4 regions of the Saccharobesus litoralis genome follow, and region 1 is predicted to be linked to each of the others. Evidence: predicted binding sites of a transcription regulator. Region 1 holds the regulator's gene; each other region holds the start of a gene.
What was found. The regulator sigma-54, encoded in region 1, starts transcription at its own class of promoters, with help from an activator protein. The targets are predictions, from matches to a motif close to GTTGGCACGNNNNTNGNNT.
Positions count from the first base shown of each region.

Region 2: the regulator sigma-54 is predicted to act here: its motif matches at 1,563-1,581, upstream of flgA (flagellar basal body P-ring formation chaperone FlgA).
Region 3: the regulator sigma-54 is predicted to act here: its motif matches at 1,854-1,872, upstream of fliE (flagellar hook-basal body complex protein FliE).
Region 4: the regulator sigma-54 is predicted to act here: its motif matches at 1,652-1,670, upstream of C2869_RS13415 (flagellar hook-length control protein FliK).

Region 1 covers NZ_CP026604.1:5,396,243-5,399,422, reverse strand. The annotation lists gene rapZ (RNase adapter RapZ) at 1-159, opposite strand, end outside; gene ptsN (PTS IIA-like nitrogen regulatory protein PtsN) at 268-717, opposite strand; gene hpf (ribosome hibernation promoting factor) at 726-1,013, opposite strand; gene C2869_RS20625 (RNA polymerase factor sigma-54) at 1,041-2,525, opposite strand; gene lptB (LPS export ABC transporter ATP-binding protein) at 2,572-3,180, opposite strand, start outside.
Region 2 covers NZ_CP026604.1:4,486,539-4,489,718, forward strand. The annotation lists gene C2869_RS16695 (CheR family methyltransferase) at 1-598, opposite strand, end outside; gene C2869_RS16700 (chemotaxis protein CheV) at 617-1,540, opposite strand; gene flgA (flagellar basal body P-ring formation chaperone FlgA) at 1,707-2,396, shown strand; gene flgM (flagellar biosynthesis anti-sigma factor FlgM) at 2,472-2,795, shown strand; gene flgN (flagellar export chaperone FlgN) at 2,802-3,180, shown strand, end outside.
Region 3 covers NZ_CP026604.1:3,731,803-3,734,982, forward strand. The annotation lists gene C2869_RS13375 (sensor histidine kinase) at 1-325, shown strand, start outside; gene C2869_RS13380 (sigma-54-dependent transcriptional regulator) at 335-1,687, shown strand; gene fliE (flagellar hook-basal body complex protein FliE) at 1,961-2,311, shown strand; gene fliF (flagellar basal-body MS-ring/collar protein FliF) at 2,338-3,180, shown strand, end outside.
Region 4 covers NZ_CP026604.1:3,737,918-3,741,097, forward strand. The annotation lists gene fliI (flagellar protein export ATPase FliI) at 1-1,169, shown strand, start outside; gene fliJ (flagellar export protein FliJ) at 1,180-1,623, shown strand; gene C2869_RS13415 (flagellar hook-length control protein FliK) at 1,769-3,180, shown strand, end outside.

The DNA.
Region 1 (3,180 bases):
CGCAACTTTATCGGCTTTGCCTTGCATTGTATTGATGAGCGACAGCAAAAGCTCTAGCGGCATATTGTCGACACAATAGTAACCTGAATCTTCAAGGTTATGTAACGCAGCGGTTTTACCTGATCCTGAGCGACCAGTGAAAATGACTAGCTGTAACATCGTTTTTCCTTAAAACTAACAACCTATTGAAATAAGCAAGTAGAATATACCACTATTTTCAGCTATTTATAGTCATGAACTTAACTTGCCATAAACTTAACAACAAACTTAATTAGTGATTGCTTGGTATAACTCTTGATTGGTTATAGCGTTTTTCACACTTTTAAGTACAGTTTTATCAGATAGTTTTTCGGCTATTAGTGCTAGTGACTTTAAGTGGTCTTGGCATTCAGACTCAGGGGCAAGTAATGCGAAGAAAACTTTGACTGGGGCATTGTCTATCGCGTCATAGTCAATGGCTTCGTCTGAGGTTAACAACAAAGCTAAACTTTTATTACAATTAAGACGACCATGAGGTAAGGCAATACCTTGACCTATACCTGTGCTGCCGAGTTTTTCACGTGCTAGCAAGGCATCAAGTATGTCTTGTTCTTGTATTTCAGTTTGCCCTAGCTGTTTAGCCGCATATTGGCTAATAACTTGAAGGATTCTTTTTTTGCTTTTAGCCGGAACTGCGCAAAATACGCAGTCCGGAGTGATTAGTTGTTCAATTTCCATTGAGCAGATTAATGACTCTTTAATTTTTCTTTATGTTTGATTACTTGCCTGTCGAGCTTGTCAATTAATGAATCAAGCGCTGCATACATATCCTGGTGATCGGACGTGGCAAATATCTCTCCGCCGTTAATATGCAAAGTCGCTTCCGCTTTTTGCACTAACTTTTCCACGCTTAGGATAACATATACATTGTTTATATGATCAAAATGTCGCTCTAGTTTTGCAAACTTTGTGTCGACATACGTTTTTAAAGCCTCGGTCACTTCTACATGGCGGCCAGTTAAGTTGATTTGCATAGGCTTTTCCTTCTATGGTTGCGAGCCCTAAAGTAGGCTCTTACGTTGGTTTGATGGTGGAATCGACAAAGCTTCTCGGTACTTAGCTATGGTACGGCGAGCGACTTGAATACCTTGTTCAGCTAACAGGTCGGTGATTTTACTGTCACTTAGCGGTTTAGCTGGGTTTTCAGCGGCTACTAATTTTTTAATCAATGCGCGAATAGCGGTAGATGAACATTCGCCGCCATTCTCAGTGCTGACATGGCTGGAAAAGAAATATTTTAGTTCAAAAATACCGCGCGGCGTGTGCATGTATTTTTGTGTAGTCACACGTGAAATTGTCGACTCATGCATTTCAACTGCTTCGGCAATATCGTTTAACACCATAGGCTTCATGGCTTCATCACCATACTCAAAAAAGCCTTGTTGGTGTTCAACAATGCAGTTTGCGACCTTGAGTAAAGTATCGTTACGGCTTTCCAAACTTTTAATAAACCACTTTGCATCTTGCATATGAGAACGAATAAATTGAGTGTCCGCTGAATTTTTCGCAGTGCGACTTAATGCAGCATATTCTTGGTTTACTTTAAGTTTAGGCACACTTTCCGGATTTAGCTCAACAATCCATGAATCTTTTTCTTTGCGCACTGAAACATCCGGGACAATATACTGTGCTTCCTCCGCGATGACTGCATTGCCAGGGCGAGGGTTGAGTGAATGAATGAGTTTCATCACTTCCCGCAGTTGATCTTCTTTCAACCGGCTTTTTCGGCTTAAGGTTCGATAATCTCGATTGGCAAGTAAGTCGATATGATTGGCTATGATTTGTTTAGTTTCTTTAAGCCAAGGCGTCTCTGGGCTAAATTGATTGAGTTGTACCAGTAAGCATTCTTGCGCGGTTCTTGACGCAACACCAATAGGATCAAATAACTGAATGCGTTTCAGTACAGCCTCAACTTCGTCTAGCTCAACTTCGTCATCGCCCATACTCTCTAATATATCTTCAGCGCTAACGGTTAAATAACCGCTGTCGTCTACCGCATCGATAATTGCGGTGGCAATTGCCTGATCGGTTGGTGAGAATGGGGTCAGGTCCATTTGCCAATACAAGTGGTCACGGATCGTTTCAGTGGTTTCGCCTTGGTAAATTGTATCGTCTGCAACAGAATAACTTGAGCTTTTAGCTGCTGGGCTGGCACCCTGGGATAGATGGTCATCCCAAGTGGTATCTGTGACTAATTGGTCTGGAATTTCTGTCCGCTCTAGTTCTTGTTTGGTATCGGCAATAGGCTCTGGCGTGTCGTCATAGCCATTTAGCAGGTTAGATTCTGGCTCCTTGATTGAATCTAAGCTTTCGTTGCTGTCAAAACTATCTTGTTCTTCATGTTCAAGCAGAGGATTAGCATCCATCGCATCTTGAATTTCTTGTTGTAAATCCAAGGTCGACAATTGCAGCAAGCGAATGGCTTGTTGCAACTGAGGTGTCATGGTCAGTTGTTGGCTAAATTTTAATTGTAACGATTGTTTCATTATCTAATCGGTTTATTGGCCACGGTTACAGGCTGGCTTACCATCATTAAAGTGTAAACTGTTCGCCAAGATACACTTCTCTCACTTGTTTATTTGCTAACACACTTTCCGGTTTGCCAGAGGCAATGAGATTACCTTGGCTAACAATATAGGCTGTTTCGCAAACATCTAGCGTTTCTCTTACGTTATGATCGGTAATTAATACGCCAATACCTCTGTCTTTTAAATGGGTAATAATCCTTTTTATATCGAGTACTGAAATAGGATCAACACCAGCAAAAGGTTCATCTAATAGGATAAATTTAGGGTCTGCAGCTAAAGCTCGGGCAATTTCTACGCGACGTCTTTCTCCACCCGATAAACTCATTCCTAAACTATCGACTATGTGTTCAATATGAAACTCTTGTAGTAATTCTGCAAGTTTATTTTCTCTTTGTTGGCTATTTAGTGCTTTGTTTGTTTCTAAAATAGCCATTATGTTCTGACGCACGGTCAATTTTCTAAAAATAGATGAATCTTGCGGTAAATAGCCAACCCCTAATCTTGCCCTTTCATGCATTGGGAAGTGAGTCATATCTTTGTCGTCTAGCGATACTTCTCCGCTATCAGCAGCGACTAACCCCACAATCATGTAGAAAGTGGTTGTTTTTCCTGC
Region 2 (3,180 bases), 910 kb from region 1:
CTAACAAATTTACCTGCCGAAATGACGTAAGGCGTTTAACCTCGGGCTTTAATCTCATACAGCCACCTTCCGTCGGTTCAAAAAACTGACGCTTGCGCTCAGGCGATAAACCACGAGCCAAGGCTAAACTGTCGTATTCACCGGCTTTGCATATATCCAGCATAGATGGCGAAATATCAGTGCCCAATATAGAAATATTACCTTGCCCAGGAAATTTTCGACGATATTCCAACGCGGTCATTGCAATCGAATAAGGTTCTTGGCCACTAGAAGACGCAGCCGACCAAATTTTGACATGCTTATTACCAAAGCTAGGTAAAATATCTCTTTCAAGTAATTGGAATGGGTAGGAATCTCTAAACCATAATGTCTCATTAGTGGTCATTGCATCAACCACTGCCGCACGTAAATTACGCTCGGTTACACTTGAAGTTTTTTTTAATAATTCAGACAAAGAATCAAAGCCAAACTTCGCCATAAGCGGGCTAAGTCGGCTTTTAACTAAGTATTGTTTATTATCACCCAGCACGATCCCGCACTGATGTTCCAAAAATGAACAAAATTGTTTGTACTCTGTATCTTGAATGGTTTTAGCCACGCAACTCGCCTCAACCCATTAATCTACATTTAGCCATTTTTGTACCGCTCCGGCCAATTCATCTGGATTAAACTTAGCAATAAAATCATCGGCTCCAACCTTATCAACCATCGCATGGTTAAATACACCACTCAATGAAGTATGCAAGATAACCCGCAAGCGGCTCAATTTAGGATTATTTTTAATTTCTGCAGTTAAGGTATAGCCGTCCATTTCTGGCATTTCAATATCCGAGATCAATAAAGCGACTTTATCACACACGTCACCGGTTTCTTGTGCCAATTCAGCCAATTGTTCCAATGCATCTTTGCCATTAACCGCTAACTTAATTGGAATATTAAAGCCTTGCAACGCTCGTTTAACCTGATTACGGGCAACCGACGAATCATCCGCAATAAAGATGCATTTTTCACTGACATCTTTAGCGATTGGTTTATCAATAATCTCCTGACTGACTTCCGTTGACATCGGCATGATTTCATTCAGGATTTTTTCCACATCCAAAATCTCAACCAGCTCTTTATCAACTTCTGTAACCGCCGTTAAATAACTGAATCGCCCCGTGCCTTTTGGTGGTGGCATAATCGATTCCCAGTTGATGTTAATAATGCGTTCAACTGAATGAACCAAGAAACCTTGAACCGAGCGGTTATATTCAGCAATGATAATAAAACAATTCTGAATATCAGGAATTTCACGCCCACCAGTGGCTGCGCTTAAATCGATAACAGAGATAGTTTGACCGCGAATATGTGCAACCCCTCTCACATAAGGGTTACGTTTTGGTAGCGACGTAAGTTGCGGGCATTGTAAAACCTCACGAACTTTAAACACATTAATTCCATACCGTTGTCTGCCGTTTAATTTAAATAAAAGCAGCTCGAGTCTATTCTGGCCGACTAGTTGAGTTCGTTGGTTTACTGTATCGAGTAATCCCGCCATTGCATTCTCCAATTCGGTAAAAATCGGCTCACATTTTGCTTTAAAACATTATGAAGCCTGATAGCGCAAGAATTTTGACGCAGTTAGTACGTTAATTTATAACGTTTTTTTGCAAAAACACCTAGGGATTTTGTAAAAAAAACTTATTTATAAAAGAGTAGCACTAATGATACGTTTTTCACTGACAATATTTTTATTTTGTTTTTACTGTATAAAACCCGCCAATGCTGTTTTATACAGTAAAGACCAAATTCAGACTCTCGCAAGTCAACACGCCGAAAGTGTTTACCCCAAACAACAGGGAGAAAACGTTACCGGCGTGGCTACAAGTATAGATCCTCGAATAAAAATTAAACCCTGCGAGTCTGAACTTTCCATGACAGCACCTAATGTTTCTGGATATTCGCGTAATTTAACCGTGCGTGTACGTTGTTTAGACAGTGCTGGTTGGTCACTTTACGTTCCCGTGCAAATGAAAGTGCTGGTACCTATACTGGTTGCGAGTCAAACTATTGGCAAAGGCGATATTTTAGATTCGAGTAGTATGAAATTAGCCATGCTTGATAAATCATACGCACGGAAAAATAGCCTTTCCGACTTAGAGCAAGTCATTGGCGCCAAAGCAAAGCAGCAAATTTTGCCAGGACAAGCTATAATGAATAATAATCTATGCTTTGTTTGTAAGAACGAACTCGTTACAATACAAGCCAATACAAAAGGTTTAACTGTTAAAGCAAGCGGATATGCCTTGTCAGACGGCAGTTTTGGTGATGTAATTAGGGTCAGAAATAGCTCATCAAACCGCATTATTAATGCGCGAGTCAGTGACATAGGAAAAGTACAAATTAATTTGTAATTTATCCTAAAGAAATGAGCGAACAAACCGATAATATAGGTGTAGTAAAAATATTATTGGTAGTGGGAAAATACAATGGCTATAAATATCAATAACTTGGCGAACAACCAAGTCACAGCTAGGCAAGCTGAACAACAGCAAGTTCAGCAACAAAATAATCAAGGTGCGCAGCAAAGTGCTCAGGCACAAGCTAATACCGCGCGTCAGGATTCAGTGTCGCTAACGAATAATGCGCAACAATTGAACAATGCAACTAAAAAAGCAAATGCGTCTTCTGGTTTTGATCAAGAGAAAGTTGATAAAATTAAGAAGGCTATTGCAGATGGTTCATACAAAGTTGATGCTGAGCGTTTAGCCGCTAATATGATCACCAAAGAAGGCAATATTTTCGGGCTGTAAGACTTTATGACAAACGCATTTGAAATCGTAAATCAACAAATGCAACAGCTCGAAGAGTTGTCAGGTTTATTATCGCAAGAATTAGACGCTTTCACGCACCGCGACCCTGCAAAAATTATTGATATAGCTGAGAGTAAGGTCAAGACACTTACTACCATTACCGAACTTGACGCTCAGCTATCTCAACTACCCAATTTAAGCGCATTGAAATCAGAAGCCAAATTTAGCCAGCTTGTTGAACAATGTGCCGTTAAATTAAACGAACTTAAAACCCAGAACGCAGTTAACGAACGCGTGATTAAAACCAGCCTGAATAACGTGACTCAGTTAAAACAGTCTTTACTTTCTCTTAAAAATGCAAACGCGATGACGTATGACAAAAAAG
Region 3 (3,180 bases), 1.7 Mb from region 1:
TAGTATCCAAGCTAAAAATCAAAATTTAGTGATTAAGCTCAGTGCTGAGCGCCATGCCAATGATCCTGATAAAGTGTGTATCAAGCTGAGTGACAATGGCCCTGGTATGAATAAAGAACAACAGCGTCAAGCTTTTGAACCTTTCTATACCACACGCCCACAAGGCACGGGGTTAGGTTTAGCCGTCGTGCGCTCAGTGATAGAACAACATAAAGGTCAGGTTGAATTGCAATCTGAGTTAGGGCAAGGGGTTTGTTTTTCACTTAACTTACCGATTGCTCATGAAGTGATACCGGCATTAGCCCAAGTATCTGGTCAAAATTAGGAGACAATAATGGAAAATCAAAATGCAAAAGTACTGGTTGTTGAAGACGACCAAGCACTAAGAGAAGCTGTTGTTGACACACTCGCATTGGCTGGGTACGAAGCGGTTGAAGCTGACAGTGGTGAGCAAGCGTTAGTTAGGCTTAAAGAACACAGCATTAATATTGTGGTTAGTGACGTGCAAATGCCGGGGATAAATGGTTTATCTCTTCTGCGCTCCATTAAAGCAAATAACCCGAATTTACCCGTACTGTTAATGACAGCATTTGCCAATATTAATGATGCGGTTCAAGCTATGCGTGATGGCGCTACTGATTATTTAAGCAAACCCTTTTCGCCTGAAGTTTTGCTTAATTTAGTTAGCCGTTATATTCCTCAACAAAATGAGCCGAGTTTTGAGCCCGTTGTGGCACAAGAGTCTAGTAAAAATCTATTGCGACTGGCGGCGAAAGTAGCTCGTTCAGAAGCCAATGTGATGATCAATGGGCCAAGCGGATCAGGTAAAGAGGTGTTAGCCCGTTACGTACACGAACAGTCATCACGCAAGCAAGAAAATTTTGTGGCGATTAATTGTGCGGCCATTCCAGAGAATATGCTGGAATCAACATTATTTGGTTATGAAAAAGGCGCGTTTACCGGTGCGTTACAAGCTTGCCCTGGAAAATTTGAGCAAGCGCAAGGTGGAACCATTTTATTAGATGAAATCACCGAAATGGATTTGGGCTTACAGGCTAAATTATTGCGAGTGTTACAAGAGCGCGAAGTGGAGCGATTAGGCTCAAATAAAACCATTAATTTAGATGTTCGAGTGATAGCGACTAGTAATCGTGATTTGAAACAAGCTGTTAACGATGGCACCTTTCGTGAAGATTTATATTACCGCTTAAATGTATTTCCTTTAACTTGGTCAGCATTGAAAGACAGAAAGCTGGATATTTTGCCGTTAGCAGAAACTTTGATTGAGCGTCATTGTGCGCGCAGCGGTCAAGTTGTTCCACTGTTAACACCAGAAGCTCGCAATAAACTTATGCAACATTCTTGGCCGGGCAATGTTCGAGAACTTGATAACGTTATTCAACGTGCATTGATTTTAGCCACGGGAACGCAAATTAGCGAAATGGATATTTTGTTAGAAGCGGATACCGCAATGACAGAGCCTGTTGTGATTGAAACACCCGAAGAAGAAAAACCAGAGCGTCTCGGTGATGAAATTCAAAAACAAGAGCAACAAATTATTTTAGATACCTTAGTGGCATTTCACGGCAAACGAAATTTAGTCGCAGACAAGCTAGGCATAAGTCCACGCACATTAAGATATAAAATTGCCAAAATGCGTGATCAAGGTATTACTATCCCAGTTTAATGCGTTTTTCAGCGCCCGAATTTTCAGTGTCGAAAAACCGACACTGACATCCCTTACTACTACCCAGCAAAGGGGACCTAAAAATTTAACTATTCTAATTACCCTAAGTGATTGATATTTAAATTATTTTGTTCCCCTTTTATCCTTTCCTGAAAAAGTCATTCATTTTGGCACACCTCGTGCATTTACCCTTGTAAGAGCTTAACCATGTCAATTATTCGGCTAATTGAAATTAAGCTGAATTCAAGACAAGTTAAATACGAGGGGATTAAGATGAAAATTGGATCTTACGACTTAGCAGCGAATAATTTGTATGCAGATATGCAATCGATGTCAAATCAAGCGCAAAATCGCATCATGTCAGACAGTAAAGTCGATCGAAATGTTATTAACCCAACGTCAAGTAATTTTGCTGATATGCTGGAAAAAGCCATAGATAATGTCAACGAATTAGGGCAAACCTCGAAGGAAAAAGTGACAGCATTTGAAATGGGAGATCGCAATGTTACCCTCGCAGATGCTATGATCGCCAAAGAAAAATCAGGCGTCGCATTTGAAGCGACTGTTCAAGTACGTAATAAAGTGCTTGAAGCTTACCAAAAAATTATGCAAATGCCGGTATAGTCAATAAATAGACTGGGGATAGTAGAGTGGCAGAACAAGCAGAAACAACAGATATCGCATTAGCAGATGGCGGCGCCTTAGCTTCAACGGCTGGCTCAGATTCAGCATTAGGTGAAGAACAAAAATCGGGCTTTATGGGCGCGCTAAAAGATGTTGATATCTTACGTCAAGTCACGCTTATCTTAGCTCTGACAATATGTTTAGCTATTGCCTTGTTTATTATTTTGTGGGCAAACGAGCCCGAGCTTAGACCGTTAGGCAAATACGAAACGCAAGAATTGATCGAGACATTAGACTTTCTTGATCAAAACCAAATTGAATATGTACTCGAAGGCAACATAGTTAAGGTTGCAGAAGATGAGTATCAAAACATCAAACTCTCGCTGGCTAGAGCCGGAATGGAAGGCTCAACCACAGAAGGTGAAGATATCTTACTAAAAGATATGGGTTTTGGGGTGAGTCAGCGTGTTGAGCGTGAGCGTCTTAAATACGCTCGCGAGCAGAGTATTAAACAAACCATTGAAGAATTACAAAGCATTAAACGCGCCCGTGTTTTACTTGCTATTCCTAAAGAAAACGTATTTGCCCGTCATGAGAAAAAACCCAGTGCGACCGTTGTTTTAAGTGTTGCTAAAAACCGTCAACTATCAGCTGAAGAGGTGGACTCTGTGGTTGATATTGTCGCCTCAGCGGTTCAGGGGTTAGAACCGGCTCGAGTGACAGTGACCGATCACAATGGCCGCTTACTCAACTCAGGTTCACAAGACGCTTTATCATCACGATCTCGTCAAGAATATGAAATAGAACAAAAGCGTGAAGCGGAATACATGGAGAAAATCGACTCAATTATGATCCCAATTGTCGGGGTA
Region 4 (3,180 bases), 1.7 Mb from region 1:
CGATTGATGCTGAAGTGGTTGGATTTGAAGGCGAAAAAATTTACCTAATGCCGAGCGAAGAAATTCGTGGCATTTTGCCCGGTGCGCGCGTAACCCCTTTATCTAGCGAGCAAGGCATACCCGTTGGAATGCATTTACTTGGCCGAGTTATCGATGGTGCTGGGAGACCACTGGATGGTAAAGGTTCAATTGCTAGTCAACAACGTACAGCTGCAGTGAATAAAGCGATTAACCCACTTTCGCGTCGACAAATATCAGAGCCGCTTGATGTTGGTATACAGGCTATCAATGGCATGCTTACTGTGGGGAAAGGTCAGCGAATGGGACTTTTTGCCGGCTCAGGTGTCGGTAAGTCAGTGCTACTGGGCATGATGACCCGCGGCACGGCCGCTGATGTTATTGTTGTTGGATTAATTGGCGAGCGGGGACGAGAAGTAAAAGAGTTTATCGAAGAGATACTTGGCGAAGAAGGGCGAGCTCGCTCTGTGGTAGTCGCTGCACCTGCTGATAACTCGCCGTTGATGCGCTTAAAAGGCTGCGAAACAGCAGTGTCAGTGGCTGAGTATTTCCGCGATCAGGGAATGGATGTATTACTGCTAATGGATTCAATTACGCGATATGCACAAGCACAACGTGAAATTGCCTTAGCCATTGGTGAGCCGCCGGCAACCAAAGGTTATCCGCCATCTGTTTTTGCAAAGTTACCTGCTTTGGTCGAGCGCGCTGGCAATGGCGGTGAAGGTCAAGGTTCGATAACCGCTTTTTACACCGTGTTGTCAGAAGGCGATGATTTGCAAGATCCTATTGCAGATGCGTCTCGGGCAATATTAGATGGTCATATTGTTTTATCTCGTGAATTGGCCGATGCTGGACATTACCCAGCAATTGATGTGGCTAAATCTATTTCTCGTGTCATGCCTGCGGTGACGAGTGAACTGCATCAAGATCAAGCCAGAGTGATTAAAACCCTCTATTCGTCTTATCAAAAAAACCAAGATTTAATTACCATAGGCGCATATAACAAAGGCAGCGATCCTATTGTTGATACCGCTATTCAACTTAAGCCAAAAATCGATGAGTTTTTACAGCAAAAAATGCAACAGATTATTCCATACGATGAATGCTTGTCGGCGCTGGATGATTTAACTCAGCAATTTAGAGCCAATTAAGGAATGAGTTGTGGTTAATAAACAGTTGTACTTAGTTGTTGAAATGGAACAACGCAAAGAAGATAAAATGGCGTCTGATTTTGCTAAAGCCCAGCAAGATCTGCAAGAGCACGAAATGCGCCAGCAAGCCTTAAACGAGCATAAAGCGCAATATATGCAAGATGTGATGGACCGCGGTCGAGCAGGGGTTGATATTCAACAAATGAATCGTTTTCAGGCGTTTATTGGAAAGTTAGATCAAGCGTGCTCATTACAAGCGAATAAAGTCACCACAGCGCGTAAAGTGGTCGATCAGCGACGAGCATTGTGGCTTAACCAACAACGGAAGCGCAAAGCGATTGAAGCTTTGATTGATAAACAGAAGCAGGCTATGCAGCTAGCAGAGCAGCGAGCTGAACAAAAAATGTTTGATGAATTTGCTATGCAGCAGTTTGTGCGTAAACAGCTGACTTAAAAACATGACTTTAGGGTAGCGAGAGTGTTTTGGAACAAAGCTTGCTAACCATTTAAATAGTTAAAGATTAAATCGCTGTTATCGGCCATTTTTATCAAATCTCGACATTATTTGCCGCTTAAGTCGCAATTATTGAGGAACATATATGCAATTCGTTGCCGCACCACAATTAGAGATAAATCAATCTACACCAACTAATACAGATGTGCTGTTAGCTAATAACGAAAAACAATCTGGTTATGGTCGAGATTTTGCTGACGTGCTAAACGACTCGCAAAAAATTGAAGCGCAGTTCGCCGAGGTTAGAAAAAATAGGGCAGATCAACAGCGAGCAGCCGAAGCTGCATTGGCAAACGAAACTCGGCAACCATCAAATCGGCAAGCGTCGAATCAGCAACCACCTGCTGCAGAGCACATCAATCCGCGCTCAAAAGAAGATCAAACAGTAAAAAGTCCGCATGACGATGGAAAGCCTGTAGCAGATAGCAAACAAGAGCAAGCTGCATCATCTGGGATGGAGAATAAAGGTCAACCACCAGCAAACAATGACTTGCCTAAAAAGCCAATAAACGAGGACGTTAACTCGATTGATGCCAAACAAGATAAAACGATTAATAAAAGCGAGCTAAATTTAGCCGATGATAACTCGGATACCGCAGCGTTGCTGTCATTAATTGAATCCAGTAAGAAAGCTAACATTAGCGCAAATAAAGTGGCTAAAGATGACAATGGCGACCAACAAGCAAAGCAGGTATTAGCTGATAAATCAGTGAATTCGCCGGCGGATACTACAAACTTAAAAACGACTGAAAAAGGTGAAGCACAATCGTCAGCGGCTGAATCACCTGAAGTCAGTAATAAAGCCAGTAATAAAGTAAAAGAAATTAATACACTAGATAAAAATGCCACAGAGCCAGCGAGTGCTAATAATCAGCTTAAGCAGGCTGATGATAATTTAACTGGTAAGTTTGGTAAGGCAGAGGGTAAGACTGAGGGTAAGACTGAGATAGAAACCGCCAATAAAATAAGGTCTTCAGAAAGTTCTGATGTTAAAAAAAGTACTAACCCAGATAGCATAAACAGCAATGATGTTAGTACTAAAGCAATTAAATTGGTTACGCAAAATGATAGTTCGTCAACAGCTGAGCAAAAAGATAAGTCAAAACAACATTCACTGACAAAACTGCAAGACGGGTCGTTAATTGATAAAGCCTCAAAAAAAGCTGATGAGTTAAATAAGCAAACCTCAGGTAAAGTTGTATCAGGTGTACAAAAAGGTGATGTCGAACAGTCATTGGTAAATGGTCAGGTCAAGCATGATGAGCGAGTTAATCACGACAAAAGCCAGGGTAATAAGGCCAATGCTGAGGTCAAGCTTGATCAGTCTTCACAGCCGATAGTGAGTCATCAAGCAGAAAAACCATTTGCTAAGGCGACTAAATCTGATAACACTGGAAATGATCTGCAAACTAAGCCTATAAAATTACAGCAACCAGCTCAGCAAGAGACCAACAGTGCCAACGAACAACCAGTTAAAACAACTGCAATTGACGAAAG